3 linked regions of the Prochlorococcus marinus str. AS9601 genome follow. The main gene of each other region encodes a partner of the protein of the gene in region 2 in a complex. Links are inferred from orthologs where the notes say so. Each region holds a gene or a part of one and is shown on either strand. Other genes may lie near its edges.

Region 1 (5,694 bases), 120 kb from region 2 along the record:
ATTGTTGTAGGGATCACTGATGGCCGAGGAAATGTACCATTAGGATTATCTCTAGGACAAAATGAGGTTGAGGGAAAAGGTAACGAAAATGAAAATGTCAATTTAAAACAGGAGGTTCTAGATATCGCTTCAAAATATCCCATGCTCGGGATAAAACTCTTAGTAATTGATACCGAGAGAAAATTTATAGCAAGTGGATTTGGTAAAGAGTTAGCAGAGGCTGCTCAAGGGAAATACGTCCAGTTGCCAAAAGCTACAGATAAAGCAATCGCAGCTATGGCTTTAAATGCTATCAATGAATTCTAAGTATTTCTTATGGATAAATTTCGTTAAGAAATTTTGAAAGTCCAATCGTTAAATCTCTTATAGATTTAGTTAATTCTTTATCTTGTGTTAATTTTTCAAAATCATCGCTCATACCATCTATTTTGGTTGAGATAGACCTAGCAGCATTAATTGTCAATTTAATGTCATTAAGGGTTTCTTTATCATCAATAGTAGACAAAATGTTATTTAAATGATTAGCAGCGATTGTAATTTCTTTTATTAGAGGCTCAACTCTTTCTAGTTCTTTTTTTGATAAATAAATTAATTCATCAAGATTTTCTTGTGTCCTATCAAATTGGTCAATTGAGTTAACGATGTTTTCAATTAAGTTTTCTTGATTTGTGTCTTTTAAAAGTTGGCTTATTTTATTAGTTATATTTGAGAGACTTGATAGTTGTTTACCTGTGATAGTGTCTCCTTGACAAATAATTAATTTGGTATTGCATTTTTCGGAAATAGGTTTTGCAATGTTTTTAGGAATTGTCTTGTCACTAGTTTCTAAAGCAACTTGTACATCTCCTCCAAGGAAAGAATTTGTAACTACCCTTGCAAATGCTGGCCTTGGCAGAATAATTTCAGGATTATTTAAAACTATTTTTGCTTTAATTGATTCATTTGTGAACAAGATATCTTCTATCGATCCAACTAAGATTCCTCTGTAAGTAACTGGAGATTTTTTTGATAAACCGCTTGCGTTATTGAATTCAGCAAAGAGGTACCAATTTTTTGTAGATAATCTCACTCCTCTTAGCCAAAAAGAAAAAAATGTGAATGTTAAAATTCCTCCTAATAAGGAAAACCCAACTATTGAATCTCGTAAGCTTCTACGCATAATTTCTAAATGTCTTTCGGTTGCATTGGACCATCAAGTTTCCCATTCCTAAATTGAAATACATAGGGATCTTTACTCTTTTTAAATTCATCAATAGAGCCTGCCCATCTGAATTTGCCTCCATAAAGCATTAAAACTTTATCTGAAGTTCTTTCTATAGTACTAAGAACATGGCTAACCACAATAGATGATCCGCTAGCTTTATGATTTGTCTTATTAATCAAATCTTCAATTCTTGATGAGGCAATGGGATCAAGACCGGCAGTTGGTTCATCAAAAAGTAATAAAGGTTTAGACTTTGCATTAAGAGTTTGATCAGTAATTAATGCCCTAGCAAAACTTACTCTTTTTTGCATGCCTCCACTTAATTCATTTGGAAGTTTATTCTCAACATTAAATAATCCTACCTCAGCTAAGCATTCACGTACTATTTCATGAATTGATTTTTTTGATAGATTTTTATTTCTCTTGAGGAGAAAACCTACATTTTCTTCAATAGTTAGAGATCCTAATAAAGCCGGGTTCTGAAAAACTAGTCTTACATCAGGAGGATTATTTTGATCTAATCTCAAATATGTTTGCTTCTCACCAAATATTCTTAATTCTCCTTTGGTAGGTAAAATTAGTCCTGCTAAAATTTTTAATATGGTTGATTTGCCAGAACCTGAGGGGCCAACAATAGCTAATTTTTCTCCATCATTAAGTTCAAAATTTATTTGATTAAGCACATTAACTTCCCCCCAGTTTATTGAGAGGTTTTTTGTTTCAACTGCATGCTTTGATTTTTTCAAAACTTATATAAAAAACATCTATATATTTCATTTTGCCTATTTTTAGAAATAAAAAAAGGATGTATGAATTTGATTTATAATGATTTTATATAGTCTTTAAATTTGAGAAAAATAATTCAAGAGGTTTTTTAATGTATAAGCGTAAAAAAAGGGTAAGAAGGTACTATAAAAACTTTAAAAAGTCTAATTTTGCCTTGTTTAACAAAATCTTAAGAATTTTGAGTTGGCTTTTGCCAGGATTGGTAATAAAAAGATGGATGCTTACATCTGCGGTAGGATTTTTGACTACATTATTAGGCTTGGTAATTTGGACAAATTTAAGACCGCTCTATTGGCTTATTGAAATCTTTTTTTCAGTAATGACAGGTTTAACTAGTATTTTGCCTGTTTCATTTATGGGACCATTGATTTTTGTTATTGGAATATTATTAATAGGGATTGGACAAAATAGAAGTATTAATTCTATTCAAAAAGCGCTTGTTCCAGAAAAAGATACATTTTTAGTTGATGCATTAAGAGTTAAAAGTAAATTAAACAGAGGCCCAAATATTGTTGCAATTGGGGGAGGTACAGGCTTATCTACTTTATTGAAAGGCTTAAAAAACTATAGTAGTAATATTACAGCAATCGTAACTGTATCCGATGATGGTGGAAGTAGTGGAATTCTCAGAAAACAATTAGGTGTGCAACCTCCTGGAGATATTAGAAATTGTTTGGCAGCCTTATCTAACGAAGAACCAACTTTAACTAGATTATTTCAGTACAGATTTTCAGAGGGAACTGGTCTGGAGGGCCATAGTTTTGGAAATCTATTCTTGTCAGCTTTAACAACAATTACAGGCAATTTAGAAAAAGCAGTTCAAGCCTCTAGTAAGGTTTTGGCGGTACAAGGTCAAGTTTTACCGGCGACAAATATTGATGTTATGTTATGGGCCGAATTAGAAGATGGTGAAAAAATTTTTGGTGAAAGCAAGATCAGTAAATCTAAAAAATTAATTTCGAGGATTGGTTACCTACCTGAAAACCCTTCAGCTCTTCCAAGTGCTCTTGAATCTATAAAAGAAGCTGATTTAATTATTCTTGGCCCAGGTAGTCTTTACACTTCTTTATTGCCTAATCTGTTAGTACCAGAGATAGTAGATGCTTTATTGCAAAGTAATGCTCCCAAAATCTATATAAGTAATTTGATGACTCAGCCTGGAGAAACAGATGGACTTGATGTCTATCAACATATCAAAGCAATAGAAAAACAATTATTAAATTTTGGAGTTAATACTCGAATTTTTGACTCAATATTATCTCAGACTCAATTTGAAAAGTCTCCATTAGTAGATTATTACGAAAGTAGAGGGGCAGAGCCTGTCCAATGTAATAAAGAAAAACTATTATCTGAGGGTTATTATGTTTTGCAAGCACCACTATATGCAAAAAGAATAACTCCAACACTAAGACATGATCCAAGGAGACTAGCAAGAGCAGTTATGTTTATTTACCGCAAATTAAAAAAAATAAACTAATAAGCATCCTGAAGTTCATAGAAATCTGGCTGAATATAATCTTTTCTCAATGGCCATCCTCTCCAATCTTCAGGCATTAATAATCTTTTTGGATTGGGATGATCAATAAAATTTATTCCATACATATCAAAAGTTTCTCTTTCTTGCCAATCACTTCCTTTAAAAATTTCGTACAAACTAGGGATTGATAAATCAGAATCTCTTTTTAAGAAAACTTTTAATCTGACTTCTTTAATTTTTTCAATTTTTTGAAAATCATCAACAGTTATAAAATGGTAGAAACTTACAAGATTTTTGCCTGGTCCCTCATCATATCCTCCTTGACATTGGAGATAGTTGAAACCGTAATTTCTCAAGGCAGATACCGCTTCATATAATTTGCTAGGTTGCACAGAAATGTTTTCAATTCCTATATGATCATCAGATAAAGATTGATTTGGTATCCCATCTTTAGACAAAGATTGACTTATAACCCCTTCTTTTTCTATTGAAGTATCTGAGGATGTAGCTTGGCTGTCTTTTTCCATTAATCTTCTACAGAATTAATAATTTCAGTTTTTTCAGTATTTTCAGGTAATTCTGTTATTTTTTCTTTTTTGGAAGGGGGTATTACGTTAGCTGAAGTTTTGTTTAGATATTCACCTGTATTTTCTGAGAAAACGAGATTCATTTCGTGATCAGATGTTATGTATCTGTGAGTTTGTTCTGTTTTTGTGCGCTCTAAAATTGATTCATTACCAACTTTTTTTCTTAATTTAATTACAGCATCAAAAATTGCTTCTGGTCTTGGTGGACATCCTGGAAGGTATAAATCAACTGGTATCAATTTATCAACGCCTCTTACAGCAGTTGTAGAATCTGCACTGAACATACCACCTGTGATTGTGCAAGCACCCATAGCGATAACATACTTTGGTTCAGGCATTTGTTCATAAAGCCTAACAAGGGCTGGAGCCATCTTCATAGTTACTGTTCCTGCAACTATTAGCAAATCTGCTTGCCTTGGCGAGCTTCTAGGTACTAATCCAAATCTATCAAAATCAAATCTAGATCCAATTAATGCAGCAAATTCTATAAAACAACAAGCTGTTCCGTACAAGAGAGGCCATAAACTGCTTAGTCTAGCCCAATTATGAAGATCGTCTAAGCTTGTCAATATAATATTTTCGCTCAAATCTGTAGTAACTTGGGGTGCACCAAGAGGATTGCAAGTCCCTTCTCGAATTTCTCTTATTGCTTTTGGGGATAATTGTGGTTTCAATTTTTTAACTCCATTCTAAAGCACCTTTTCTCCATGCATATGCTAAGGCAATAACAAGTATTGCAATGAAAATCAAAGCCTCAATAAAAGCTAATAAGCCTAATCTATTGAAAGCAACAGCCCAAGGATAAAGGAATACTGTCTCAACATCAAATATAACGAAAACCAAGGCAAACATGTAATAACGAATATTAAATTGAATCCATGCTCCTCCTATAGGCTCCATTCCGGATTCATATGTAAGTTTTCTTTCCCCTGTTCTGCCTTTTGGTGCAACGATGAGATTAGTAACTAGAGCTAATACTGGTACAGCTGCGGCAATTAGAAGGAAACCTAAAAAGTATTCATAGCCAGTTAATAAAAACATCTTAAAAATTAATTTTGAATAAAAGTCGCTTAATTAAGCAAAATCTTTTAAAGTTCTTAAAGAACAATAATAAGCCGTGAGTGAAAACATTCAACCAGCCTCTGAGGAAAACAAAATAGTTGAAGCCCTTGAGAAAGAAAAACTTTCTGAAAACTCCTCAGGAGTAAATGTTGAACAACCTGTCCTTAATTTAGAACAAAATAGATTCGAATGTAGAAGTTGTGGATATATTTATGATCCGTCTGAAGGAAATAAAAAATTAAACATACCTAAAAACACTCCTTTTTCAGAGTTAGATGGAAATACCTTCGCTTGCCCTGTTTGTCGAGCGGGTAAAAATTTTTATAAGGATATAGGTCCTAAATCTAAACCTAGTGGTTTTGAAGAAAATTTAGTTTATGGGTTTGGTTTTAACAGTTTACCTCCTGGACAAAAAAACATATTGATTTTTGGAGGTCTGGCGTTTGCTGCCGCTATGTTCCTTTCTTTGTACTCTTTGCATTAATATATACAAATGAAAAAAATTATTACTAGTATTCCCAATCTTCTTTTATCAGTTCTCCTTTGTTTTGTATTGAGCAGTTGTTCATCTACAGGAG
Region 2 (5,804 bases):
GGTTTTTTAGTCTTTGATCATTCTTAAAACAACTCTTAACTAATCTATCCTCAAGGGAATGAAAACTAATAATAGAAATAATACCCCCTGGCAAAAGCCATTCAGGTACAACTTGCAAAAATTTTTCTAATACTTCAATTTCTTTATTAACAGCAATTCTTAGTGCTTGAAATGTTCTTGTTGCTGGATGTATTTTTTTATATCTTTGTTTTGGTGGGAAGCAGCCTGCAATAGAATAAGCTAACTCTTTTGTTCCAGAATATTTCCCATTTTCCTTCAAATCCAATTTTATTTTTCTAGCAATCTTTCTTGATAATCTCTCCTCTCCGTATTTATAGATTAGGTTAGCTAGATCTTTTTCATTTAAAGCCTCAATTAATTTATCTGCATCAACATCAAGAAAAGGATTCATGCGCATATCAAGTGGACCATCTTTCTGGAAACTAAATCCTCTTTTAGGGTCATCAATTTGGTTACTATTTACTCCAAGATCTGCAATCACAAAAGAAACTTTTTCTTTTGGTACAAAATCCGCAAAATTTGAAGCCCTTATATCAATCCTGTTTTTAAACTCATCAAGTTTTTTTGATGCTGATTTTCTCGCGAATGGATCTTGATCAAGTCCAATTATATTTAAATCCGAATATTTTCTCAATAAATGATAAGAGTGCCCGCCACCACCTAAAGTTGCGTCTATTCCCTTTAGTTGATTGTTATGTATCAGTGGGTAATGCTCTAATGAGGCCATAATCTCATCTGTCATAACTGATTGATGATTGAAAAAAGATGAATCAGATAGGTCAGTTTGCATAACTTTCGACTAAGATTTGTGTAGAAGTTAAATTTGGAATGGCTCAGCTAGAGACTAGAACAGAACCAATGGTGGTCAATTTTGGCCCTCACCATCCCTCAATGCATGGTGTTTTAAGGTTAGTTGTAACTCTTGATGGTGAGAATGTCATTGATTGCGAGCCAGTAATTGGATATTTACACAGAGGAATGGAAAAAATAGCTGAAAATAGGACAAATGTAATGTATGTCCCTTATGTAAGCAGAATGGATTATGCCGCAGGAATGTTTTATGAAGCTATTGTAGTAAATGCTCCTGAAAGATTAGCTAATATTCCAGTTCCCAAAAGAGCTAGTTACATCAGAGTTCTTATGCTCGAACTTAATCGTATTGCTAATCATCTTTTATGGCTTGGTCCCTTTTTAGCAGACGTTGGAGCTCAAACTCCATTTTTCTATATCTTTAGAGAAAGAGAGATGATCTATGATCTCTGGGAAGCTGCTACTGGACAAAGGCTAATAAATAATAATTTCTTTAGAATAGGTGGAGTAGCATGTGATCTCCCATACGGATGGTTAGAAAAATGTATAGACTTTTGCGATTGGTTCGGTCCGAAGATAGATGAATACGAAAAATTAATCACAAATAATCCAATTTTTAAAAAAAGAATTGAAGGTTTAGGAACAATACAAAGAGACCAGGCAATTAATTGGTCTTTGTCTGGGCCAATGCTTAGAGCTTCTGGGGTTTCATGGGATTTAAGGAAAGTCGATAGTTATGAATGTTATGACGATTTTGATTGGCAGATTGCTTCTGAAAAAGAAGGAGATTGTTATGCGAGATATCGAGTAAGAGTTGAAGAGATGAGACAATCACTAAGTATCATTCGCCAAGCCTGCAAAATGATTCCAGGAGGCCCAACAGAAAATTTAGAAGCTCAAAGAATGGTGACTGAAGATAAGAAAAGTGAAATATTCGGTATTGACTACCAATATGTAGCTAAGAAGGTTGCTCCAACTTTTAAAATTCCTAATGGAGAATTATACACAAGATTAGAGTCCGGCAAAGGAGAAATAGGTGTTTTTATTCAAGGAAATAATGAAGTTACCCCATGGAGATTCAAAATCAGAGCAGCTGATTTAAATAATCTGCAAATATTGCCTCATATTCTTAAAGGTGCCAAAATCGCTGATATTATGGCAATCCTTGGATCAATAGATGTCATTATGGGATCTGTTGATAGATAATTTCTTTAAATGAAACCCGCTGACTGGTTAATATTGCAGAAGAAGGTAAGATTTGGTGATTGTGATTCTGCAGGTGTAATTCATTTTCATAACTTATTAAAATGGTCGCATGAAGCTTGGGAAGAAAGTATTGAAATTTATGGGATTCCTTCTCAAGATATTTTCCCAGATTTTTCTATACGTAAAAGTCAAATTATTTTTCCAATAGTAAATTGTGAAGCAAACTTTCTTGCGCCTATAAAAATTGGAGATTTATTAAAAGTAAAAATCGTCCCTCATAAAATTAATACTCATTTGTTCCAAGTAAATAGCTTTTTTATAAAAAATGGAAATAAAGTAGCCGAAGGGAAAATTATACATTGTTCTTTAGACATTGATTCAAGAGATAAAATAGAACTTCCCGATCAGTTAGAAAGATGGATAGAGGCTTCTAATGTGAGTACAAATTTAAAAGAATGCTAATTATTATTTTTTAAATTTATATTTTATTTTTTCTGTAATGCTATTTTTGTTTTTAACAATCCACTTTTCAGGCCTTTCATGTTTAGGCCAATTTTGAGAAAATTTTTTTAATAAATTTAAAGAAATTTCAATATTTTTATTATTTGTAAGTTCTCTAAATTCAACTATTACTTTAATCTTATTTCCCCATAATTTGTTAGATACTTTTGAAATATTGAATTTATTAATTGGGATATTTTCTTTCATAATGAAATCATTTAATCTTGATTCAATTACTTCAGGGAAAACGATTTCTCCTCCTGAATTAAAGGCATTATCACTTCTTCCGACAAAGTTTAAATAGAAAGAATTATTGATTTGATTAATTTCACCTAAATCACCTGTTTGCCACCACCCATTTTTATTTTTGAAATTTTCAGTTTTTAAAGAGTCTATTATTTCGATTCCAATTCTGGCTGATTTTATCTCGATTAATCCTTGTGCGTTAATTCTTATTTTTGTATCAGGTAGTATTTCTCCAACATTTTTATAACCCATTAAGAATTCTTTTGGTTTTAAACTCGTAACCATTGCTGCTGTTTCAGTTGAGCCGTAACAAGGTGCTAATTTTATTTTTTCTTTTATACATTGTTCTGCAGTTTCATCTGGAATTGAAGCTCCTCCTACCCAAATTAGATCAAAAATTTTTAGCCAACTAATTCCATCTTTTTGAGCTAAAAGTCTTTGTAATTGGGTAGGTACTAATGACGTAATCAAGTATTTTTTGTTTTTTTTAAAATTAATTGTAAAAAGTAAAAGTTCTCGAGTTTTTTTTATCAAATTCGGAGAAATATTAATACAATCACATCCCCAAGTTTGACTTCTAAAAATTGGCATTAATCCACTTATATGATTCAGGGGTAAAGTATTGAAAATTAAGCAGTTTTGCAATTCAAATCCTTGCTCTATTAGCCATTTACCTGATGTAGCTGCAGATAATTTAAGATTATCAAAATGGTGAAAACATTGTCTCGGTTTTCCAGAACTCCCACTACTGTTTAAGATAATTGCTGGCCCATTTTCAGTAATTGAATCTAATACATCTTTGTCTTGGTAAAATTTGTTTTTTACATAAATAATTTTATTCTCTCTAATTTTTTCAATAATTTTCTCAACAGATTGAGTTTCGTTATTTTCAACTTCAATAGTATGAATTTTATTTTTCATAGTTGATCCCATATCTTTTTTGCTTCATTTAAAAATAGAAACGAATTAGGGAATTTATTCATTGCTAAACCAGGAACTTTTGGAGTTGGTCCTTGTAATTGTAGAGACGATAAATGATAAAGCCATCTCTTCCCTATACCAGTTTCAAATGAGGTACTTATAGATATTAAAGCTTTTTTATTTTCTAATTCTCTTAAAAGATTAACTGGATTATTTTCTTGAGAAGGCCTTCTAATTTGCCAACCTTTCCACTCATTAATCAAATTTGGAAATTTTAAAAGTGATTCGTCTAAGGCTATAGGGATTTTTTTGTTTAGTTCTGTCAGTCCATCAATATCATCAACACAGAGAGGTTGTTCTAACCAATCTACATTTTTGTTATCCTTCAAAATATCAGCCCATCTATTAGCTATCTCTCTTCCCCAAGAACCATTAGCATCTATTCTTAACTTAATATTATTGCCTATTTGGCTTAAAATTTCTTCTAAACTTGCTTCTTCCTCTTGATTATTTTTTAATGCTACTTTCCATTTTATGGTTAATGATTTTCCAATATCAGATTGTCTTTTTTTAATTTTATTTAGATCTGAAACTACATTTTCATGATTTAACAATATGGCTGTTTTACCAATTTCATCAAAGTAGTAGTTTTCTTTAAAAATTATTTTTCCATTGATCTCAGCTAATGCAGAATTTATTGCAGATTGAATACATGGGTGAAAAATATTTATTTGCTCAGATAAATTAAATTCCTCTATATATTCAGGGATCATATCTAGTTCTTTCGCACACTTTTTTAAGTCTTTTTTATATAGCGGTGAAACTTCTCCAAACCCTATTTTTTTATCATTCCTTATTAATTTAATTATCCAACCCGATTTTGTATGGTAATTGGTTTTAGAATTTTCTACTTTTTCCGATAACTTAAAGCTATAAGATTTTTTTTGAAATATTAAGTTCATTTATTTAGCAAGTAATTAAATATTAATCCTGTAATTAAACCAATCCCATTAAGAGTTTGAAATTTTATTGCGACGAATTTGCAATTTTTTATTGCAGAAGGTTTTGCATACGAAGATTTTAATAAATTTATAAGTCTTATTGCTTGAGGGAAACTAAGCAAATAAAGGATGCAAAACACTGGAATAAATCCATAAACTATTGTGAGAAGTTGAAAAATATATATTGTAAAAATTATCCAAGGCACAAATTGAGAACCTTTTTTTGCTCCTAAGCGAACTAAAGGTGAATTTTTCCCATGCTTTCTATCTTCAGAAATTTGATGAAAATGAGAACAAAATAATACAAGAGTTGTTGCCAAGGAAGGTCCTGAACCAAGTAATAAAGAAACTTTCCATGGAATATCTTCGAAGTAAATATTAGACGGATTTAACGCAATTAAGACTGCAGAGTACGCAAAAGGTCCAAATGCAAGCCAGCATAATGGTTCTCCTAAACCTTGATAGCCCAATCTAAAAGGAGGACCTTGATATAAATATCCTAAGAAGCAGCAAGCTGCCACCAAAATAAAAATGTTTATACTTGTTGATACTGAAATAATTAAAATTATTAATAAACCAATAACTAAAGATGTATATGCAATAAATGAAATTATTTTTTTATTTTTTACAAGATTTACAATTGAATGGAATTTAAATTCATCGATTCCTGTTTCTGCGTCGTATAAATCATTAGTTAGATTTTCCCAAAGTAATATCAAAATTGCAGCTAAAGTAAATGAAATCAAATTATAAATTTTTACCTCTTCATATTGATTGAGCAAGTAAGCCCCTGTTATTAAAACTGGAAGTATGGCAACAGAATAAAGAGGCCATTTTATTGCTTTTTTCCATAATTTTTTTTTATCTTCGTCCATTTTTAATTAACACGCAAAATTAGATAATTATTGAATGTAGTTTATAAATTGAGTTACATTTTTTACTTTATTGCATCATTTTTAGTTATTTTCAATAAGTAATGAAAAATGATTTAAACTTAACAGATTTTTTAAAAGATGTATTTTCCTCTTTCGATAAGAAAGTTGAAAATTCTGGATTAGTAAGTATTTGTGTTGAGATTCCTTGTATTGATTTATTCCA
Region 3 (5,827 bases), 120 kb from region 2 along the record:
GACTAGCAAGAGCAGTTATGTTTATTTACCGCAAATTAAAAAAAATAAACTAATAAGCATCCTGAAGTTCATAGAAATCTGGCTGAATATAATCTTTTCTCAATGGCCATCCTCTCCAATCTTCAGGCATTAATAATCTTTTTGGATTGGGATGATCAATAAAATTTATTCCATACATATCAAAAGTTTCTCTTTCTTGCCAATCACTTCCTTTAAAAATTTCGTACAAACTAGGGATTGATAAATCAGAATCTCTTTTTAAGAAAACTTTTAATCTGACTTCTTTAATTTTTTCAATTTTTTGAAAATCATCAACAGTTATAAAATGGTAGAAACTTACAAGATTTTTGCCTGGTCCCTCATCATATCCTCCTTGACATTGGAGATAGTTGAAACCGTAATTTCTCAAGGCAGATACCGCTTCATATAATTTGCTAGGTTGCACAGAAATGTTTTCAATTCCTATATGATCATCAGATAAAGATTGATTTGGTATCCCATCTTTAGACAAAGATTGACTTATAACCCCTTCTTTTTCTATTGAAGTATCTGAGGATGTAGCTTGGCTGTCTTTTTCCATTAATCTTCTACAGAATTAATAATTTCAGTTTTTTCAGTATTTTCAGGTAATTCTGTTATTTTTTCTTTTTTGGAAGGGGGTATTACGTTAGCTGAAGTTTTGTTTAGATATTCACCTGTATTTTCTGAGAAAACGAGATTCATTTCGTGATCAGATGTTATGTATCTGTGAGTTTGTTCTGTTTTTGTGCGCTCTAAAATTGATTCATTACCAACTTTTTTTCTTAATTTAATTACAGCATCAAAAATTGCTTCTGGTCTTGGTGGACATCCTGGAAGGTATAAATCAACTGGTATCAATTTATCAACGCCTCTTACAGCAGTTGTAGAATCTGCACTGAACATACCACCTGTGATTGTGCAAGCACCCATAGCGATAACATACTTTGGTTCAGGCATTTGTTCATAAAGCCTAACAAGGGCTGGAGCCATCTTCATAGTTACTGTTCCTGCAACTATTAGCAAATCTGCTTGCCTTGGCGAGCTTCTAGGTACTAATCCAAATCTATCAAAATCAAATCTAGATCCAATTAATGCAGCAAATTCTATAAAACAACAAGCTGTTCCGTACAAGAGAGGCCATAAACTGCTTAGTCTAGCCCAATTATGAAGATCGTCTAAGCTTGTCAATATAATATTTTCGCTCAAATCTGTAGTAACTTGGGGTGCACCAAGAGGATTGCAAGTCCCTTCTCGAATTTCTCTTATTGCTTTTGGGGATAATTGTGGTTTCAATTTTTTAACTCCATTCTAAAGCACCTTTTCTCCATGCATATGCTAAGGCAATAACAAGTATTGCAATGAAAATCAAAGCCTCAATAAAAGCTAATAAGCCTAATCTATTGAAAGCAACAGCCCAAGGATAAAGGAATACTGTCTCAACATCAAATATAACGAAAACCAAGGCAAACATGTAATAACGAATATTAAATTGAATCCATGCTCCTCCTATAGGCTCCATTCCGGATTCATATGTAAGTTTTCTTTCCCCTGTTCTGCCTTTTGGTGCAACGATGAGATTAGTAACTAGAGCTAATACTGGTACAGCTGCGGCAATTAGAAGGAAACCTAAAAAGTATTCATAGCCAGTTAATAAAAACATCTTAAAAATTAATTTTGAATAAAAGTCGCTTAATTAAGCAAAATCTTTTAAAGTTCTTAAAGAACAATAATAAGCCGTGAGTGAAAACATTCAACCAGCCTCTGAGGAAAACAAAATAGTTGAAGCCCTTGAGAAAGAAAAACTTTCTGAAAACTCCTCAGGAGTAAATGTTGAACAACCTGTCCTTAATTTAGAACAAAATAGATTCGAATGTAGAAGTTGTGGATATATTTATGATCCGTCTGAAGGAAATAAAAAATTAAACATACCTAAAAACACTCCTTTTTCAGAGTTAGATGGAAATACCTTCGCTTGCCCTGTTTGTCGAGCGGGTAAAAATTTTTATAAGGATATAGGTCCTAAATCTAAACCTAGTGGTTTTGAAGAAAATTTAGTTTATGGGTTTGGTTTTAACAGTTTACCTCCTGGACAAAAAAACATATTGATTTTTGGAGGTCTGGCGTTTGCTGCCGCTATGTTCCTTTCTTTGTACTCTTTGCATTAATATATACAAATGAAAAAAATTATTACTAGTATTCCCAATCTTCTTTTATCAGTTCTCCTTTGTTTTGTATTGAGCAGTTGTTCATCTACAGGAGTAAAGATGAGTGATAGCAGCCCTTGGAAAACAATTCAGTTTGAGGACCAGGCTAATGCTTTAGATGTTGATTTTATAGATAATAAAAATGGATTTTTAGTAGGTTCTAATAGACTTATTATGGAATCTAATGATGGAGGGGAAACTTGGGAAAAAAGAAATTTAGATTTACCAAGTGAAGAGAACTTTCGTCTTCTAGATATAGATTTTAAAGGGGAAGAGGGATGGTTAATAGGTCAGCCTTCATTAGTTATGCATACACTTGATGCAGGAAAGAATTGGACACGTTTATCTCTAGGTAACAAATTACCAGGCCAACCATTTCTAATAACAACAGTTGATGCAGGTGTTGCAGAATTGGCTACCACTGCAGGTGCTATATATGAAACATCAGATAGTGGTGAATCATGGAATGCAAAAGTTGTTGATGCATCTGGTTCTGGAGGTGTAAGAGATTTAAGAAGGACTAATAAGGGAGATTATGTCAGTGTAAGTAGTCTAGGCAATTTCTTTTCTACTTTGGAAAAGGATAGTGACGCATGGATAGCTCATCAAAGAGCAAGTAGCAAAAGAGTTCAAAGTATTGGTTTTAATCCAGAAGGAAGTTTATGGATGCTTTCTAGAGGAGCAGAAATTAGATTTAATGAAGATACTAATGACTTAGAAAATTGGTCAAAGCCTATTATCCCAATTCTGAATGGATACAATTATCTAGACATGGGATGGGATCCAAATGGTGATATATGGGCTGGCGGGGGTAATGGAACTTTAATAGTAAGTAAAGATCAAGGTAAAACTTGGAATAAAGATCCTATTGCTTCTGAATTGCCAACAAACTACATTAAAATAGTTTTTCTTGATAAGGAGGCTTTAGACAATCAAAAAGGATTTGTACTTGGTGAGCGTGGTTATATCCTTAAATGGAATAGCTAACTTTAAATAAATCGATTTAATAGTAAAAAAAAAATTAATTTTTGAAAGATTTAGCAACTGTCTGTAACCAACCTGTTAATTTCTTCGCGAACTTATGATTTTACACTGTAAGATCATAGGGTAAACATTTGTGATTATGGCCGCAGGTTCAACGGGTGAACGCCCATTTTTTGAAATAATCACCAGTATTAGATACTGGATTATTCATGCAGTAACATTACCAGCTATCTTTATAGCAGGCTTCTTATTTGTATATACAGGCTTAGCTTACGATGCTTTCGGAACTCCTCGTCCAGACAGTTATTTCCAATCATCTGAATCTAAAGCACCTGTCGTAACACAAAGATATGAAGCTAAATCTCAACTAGATTTAAGAACAAAATAACAATGACTAATTCTCAAGCTCCAATGCAGGCTGCTGAAGTCCGCGTTTATCCTATATTTACTGTCCGTTGGCTAGCAGTTCACGCTCTAGCTATTCCATCAGTATTCTTTTTAGGTTCTATTGCTGCTATGCAATTCGTAGCCCGATAAATTTAACTATCATGCAAGTAAACGAAAATCCTAACAAAGTTCCAGTTGAACTTAATCGTACAAGCCTTTATTTAGGCTTATTATCAGTCTTTGTATTGGGAATTTTATTTTCCAGTTACTTTTTCAATTAAATTAAAATCATGAGTAAATTAAAAGGACCTGATGGAAGAATTCCAGATAGACTTCCCGACGGTAGACCAGCAGTTGCATGGGAAAGAAGATGGACTGAAGGAACTCTTCCTTTATGGCTTGTTGCTACAGCAGGTGGAATTGCAGTTATCTTCGTTTTAGGAATATTCTTCTATGGTTCATACCAAGGAGTTGGGGCTGGAGGCTAACAATTCCTTACTTTGACCTGATAATCACTTATATCAAATAAGCCTAATAAGAATCAGTAAATATCCTTAGTTTCTCTTCTGTGGAGCTTGGGATATTTTCTTTTTTGGTGATTAATCCATCTTTTAATGAAAAATGAGACTTACTTTTTGGCCTTTCTTTTTCAATTAATTTGGCTACTTCAAATATTATTTTATTAGCTACTTCAGTATTTGATCTAAGATTATCCAAAACCATCTCTACAGAAACTTCTTGATGAGTTTGATGCCAGCAATCATAATCGGTAACCATAGATAAAGAGGAGTAAGCTATTTCAGCTTCTTTAGCTAATCTTGCTTCTGTGTGGTTCGTCATTCCAATTATTGAACATCCCCAACTCCTATATAAATTAGATTCTGCTCTAGTTGAGAAAGCGGGACCTTCCATTGCTAGATAGGTACCCCCTCTATGCAATTGTCTACCGCCAGGAATATTTTTTTCTCCGATTTCACTTAAAATACGTGATAAATTTGTGCAGAAGGGATCTCCCATAGTTACGTGAGCAACAGCTCCCTCGTTAAAGAAGGTTGCAGGTCTATTTTTTGTCCGGTCTATAAATTGATCTGGAACCACTATATCGAGTGGCCTTATCTGTTCTTGTAATGAACCAACTGCTGATGGAGCAATAATCCACCTTACTCCTATTGATCTTAGAGCCCAAATATTTGCTTTGTAAGGGATTTCAGAAGGATTTAAACTATGCGTTCTGCCATGTCTAGGAATAAAAGCTATCTCTAAGTTTCCAAGATTATATACTTTTATTGAATCAGAAGGTTTACCATAGGGAGTATTGATTTCTAGTTCTCTTGAGTACTCTATTTGATCCATTGAATAAAATCCACTTCCACCAATCACTCCTAATCTTGATTTTTCAATTGGTAATAAATGTTCTTTATTCATAGTGATGTAAATGACTTTTAATCATCTGGTACTAATTGGAGGAGGGCACTCAAATGTTTCTTTATTGAAGAAATGGTTAATGTTTCCGAAATTAATGCCAGAAATTCCTGTTTCAATTATATCTAGAGATTCTCATTTAGTTTACTCGGCTTTATTCCCATCGGTAATTTCAAAATCAATCACATTAGAAGAGAGTTTAATTGATATAAAATCTTTAGCAAAAAATGCAAAAGTATCTTTTATAGAAGAAGAAGTAAAGGATATTGATTTCAATTTAAAGAAAATTGTTTTAAGTAATAGACCTTCAGTTAATTATTCGAAGTTGGTGCTTAATTATGGAAGTCAAACAATAATTCCAAAAGAATTTGAATCACAAGTTAAAAATCGAAATGCTTTTTCAATTAAACCTTTTTTAAGTGCTTATGACTCAATACTTAAAGAGGACATTTTTGATTCAGTTAATGAACTTCCATTTGTAATTGTTGGGAGTGGACTCGCTGCAATTGAAGTATCATATGCTTTGAGAAAAAGATGGGGAGATAGACCTTTAAAACTATTATGTGATTCAAGAAAAATTAATAATAAAATCCTAAAAAGTTTACGGAATTCCAATATTGAATTAGTTGAAAAACTTCATTTTGATTATGGTAAGCTTCTTTTATGCACTGGAAATACGTCTCCGTTATGGGTACAAAAAAAATTATTAGATTCGGATTCTCATAGCAGAATAATTACAAATCAGAATTTGCAGATAAAAAGTTTCTCTGGAATCTTTGCTGTCGGTGATTGTGCAGTTGTAGGTTCAG

What was found.
Region 1: the proteins of A9601_RS10040 (region 2) and A9601_RS10670 are in contact, whole or in part, in a cryo-EM structure (PDB 6KHJ), measured with the Thermosynechococcus vestitus proteins. The link is inferred for Prochlorococcus marinus str. AS9601 from one-to-one orthologs. Residues at the interface, in WP_011057128.1 of Thermosynechococcus vestitus: Pro17, His18, His19, Pro20, Ser21, Met22, Val25, Arg27, Met29, Thr31, Ile38, Asp39, Cys40, Glu41, Pro42, Val43, Ile44, Gly45, Tyr46, Leu47, His48, Arg49, Gly50, Met51, Lys53, Ile54, Asn57, Arg58, Pro65, Tyr66; in WP_011056552.1 of Thermosynechococcus vestitus: Leu46, Met47, Tyr48, Thr50, Ala51, Cys52, Phe54, Ile55, Glu56, Ala58, Ala59, Ile61, Gly62, Ser63, Arg64, Phe65, Asn76, Pro78, Thr89, Thr91, Lys93, Met94, Ala97, Leu101, Met123, Phe124, Ser126, Asp127, Ser128, Tyr129.
Region 3: the proteins of A9601_RS10040 (region 2) and A9601_RS10675 are in contact, whole or in part, in a cryo-EM structure (PDB 6ZJN), measured with the Thermus thermophilus proteins. The link is inferred for Prochlorococcus marinus str. AS9601 from one-to-one orthologs. Residues at the interface, in WP_223903221.1 of Thermus thermophilus: Met26, Thr27, Asn29, Gly31, Pro32, His34; in WP_096411116.1 of Thermus thermophilus: Glu45, Ser46, Asn48, Pro50, Ala51, Gly52, Glu53.

The regions. Positions count from the first base shown.
Region 1 is NC_008816.1:289,059-294,752, forward strand. What follows is about bases 2,862-5,694. They hold A9601_RS10670 (NADH dehydrogenase subunit K), read right to left. Parts: upstream 4,729-5,694; coding sequence 3,994-4,728; downstream 2,862-3,993. Other genes in these bases: A9601_RS10660 (gluconeogenesis factor YvcK family protein), read left to right, coding at 2,862-3,467; A9601_RS10665 (NAD(P)H-quinone oxidoreductase subunit J), read right to left, coding at 3,464-3,994; A9601_RS10675 (NAD(P)H-quinone oxidoreductase subunit 3), read right to left, coding at 4,733-5,095; A9601_RS10680 (rubredoxin), read left to right, coding at 5,172-5,600; A9601_RS10685 (photosynthesis system II assembly factor Ycf48), read left to right, coding at 5,610-5,694. Outside these bases: bchD (magnesium chelatase ATPase subunit D), read left to right, coding at 1-306; A9601_RS10650 (MlaD family protein), read right to left, coding at 314-1,159; A9601_RS10655 (ABC transporter ATP-binding protein), read right to left, coding at 1,165-1,950; more of A9601_RS10660, read left to right, coding at 2,082-2,861. UniProt on the Escherichia coli protein: NDH-1 shuttles electrons from NADH, via FMN and iron-sulfur (Fe-S) centers, to quinones in the respiratory chain. The immediate electron acceptor for the enzyme in this species is ubiquinone.
Region 2 is NC_008816.1:174,957-180,760, forward strand. The notes cover bases 1-2,943. They hold A9601_RS10040 (NAD(P)H-quinone oxidoreductase subunit H), read left to right. Parts: upstream 1-849; coding sequence 850-2,037; downstream 2,038-2,943. Other genes in these bases: rsmH (16S rRNA (cytosine(1402)-N(4))-methyltransferase RsmH), read right to left, coding at 1-811; A9601_RS10045 (acyl-CoA thioesterase), read left to right, coding at 2,047-2,499; A9601_RS10050 (AMP-binding protein), read right to left, coding at 2,503-2,943. In the rest of the region: more of A9601_RS10050, read right to left, coding at 2,944-3,705; A9601_RS10055 (o-succinylbenzoate synthase), read right to left, coding at 3,702-4,667; menA (2-carboxy-1,4-naphthoquinone phytyltransferase), read right to left, coding at 4,664-5,581; A9601_RS10065 (chorismate-binding protein), read left to right, coding at 5,683-5,804.
Region 3 is NC_008816.1:292,473-298,299, forward strand. The notes cover bases 1-2,966. They hold A9601_RS10675 (NAD(P)H-quinone oxidoreductase subunit 3), read right to left. Parts: upstream 1,682-2,966; coding sequence 1,319-1,681; downstream 1-1,318. Other genes in these bases: A9601_RS10660 (gluconeogenesis factor YvcK family protein), read left to right, coding at 1-53; A9601_RS10665 (NAD(P)H-quinone oxidoreductase subunit J), read right to left, coding at 50-580; A9601_RS10670 (NADH dehydrogenase subunit K), read right to left, coding at 580-1,314; A9601_RS10680 (rubredoxin), read left to right, coding at 1,758-2,186; A9601_RS10685 (photosynthesis system II assembly factor Ycf48), read left to right, coding at 2,196-2,966. Outside these bases: more of A9601_RS10685, read left to right, coding at 2,967-3,212; psbE (cytochrome b559 subunit alpha), read left to right, coding at 3,349-3,597; psbF (cytochrome b559 subunit beta), read left to right, coding at 3,600-3,746; A9601_RS18270 (photosystem II reaction center protein L), read left to right, coding at 3,758-3,877; A9601_RS10700 (photosystem II reaction center protein J), read left to right, coding at 3,887-4,084; mtnP (S-methyl-5'-thioadenosine phosphorylase), read right to left, coding at 4,128-5,021; selenide, water dikinase SelD, read left to right, coding at 5,032-5,827. UniProt on the Escherichia coli protein: NDH-1 shuttles electrons from NADH, via FMN and iron-sulfur (Fe-S) centers, to quinones in the respiratory chain. The immediate electron acceptor for the enzyme in this species is believed to be ubiquinone.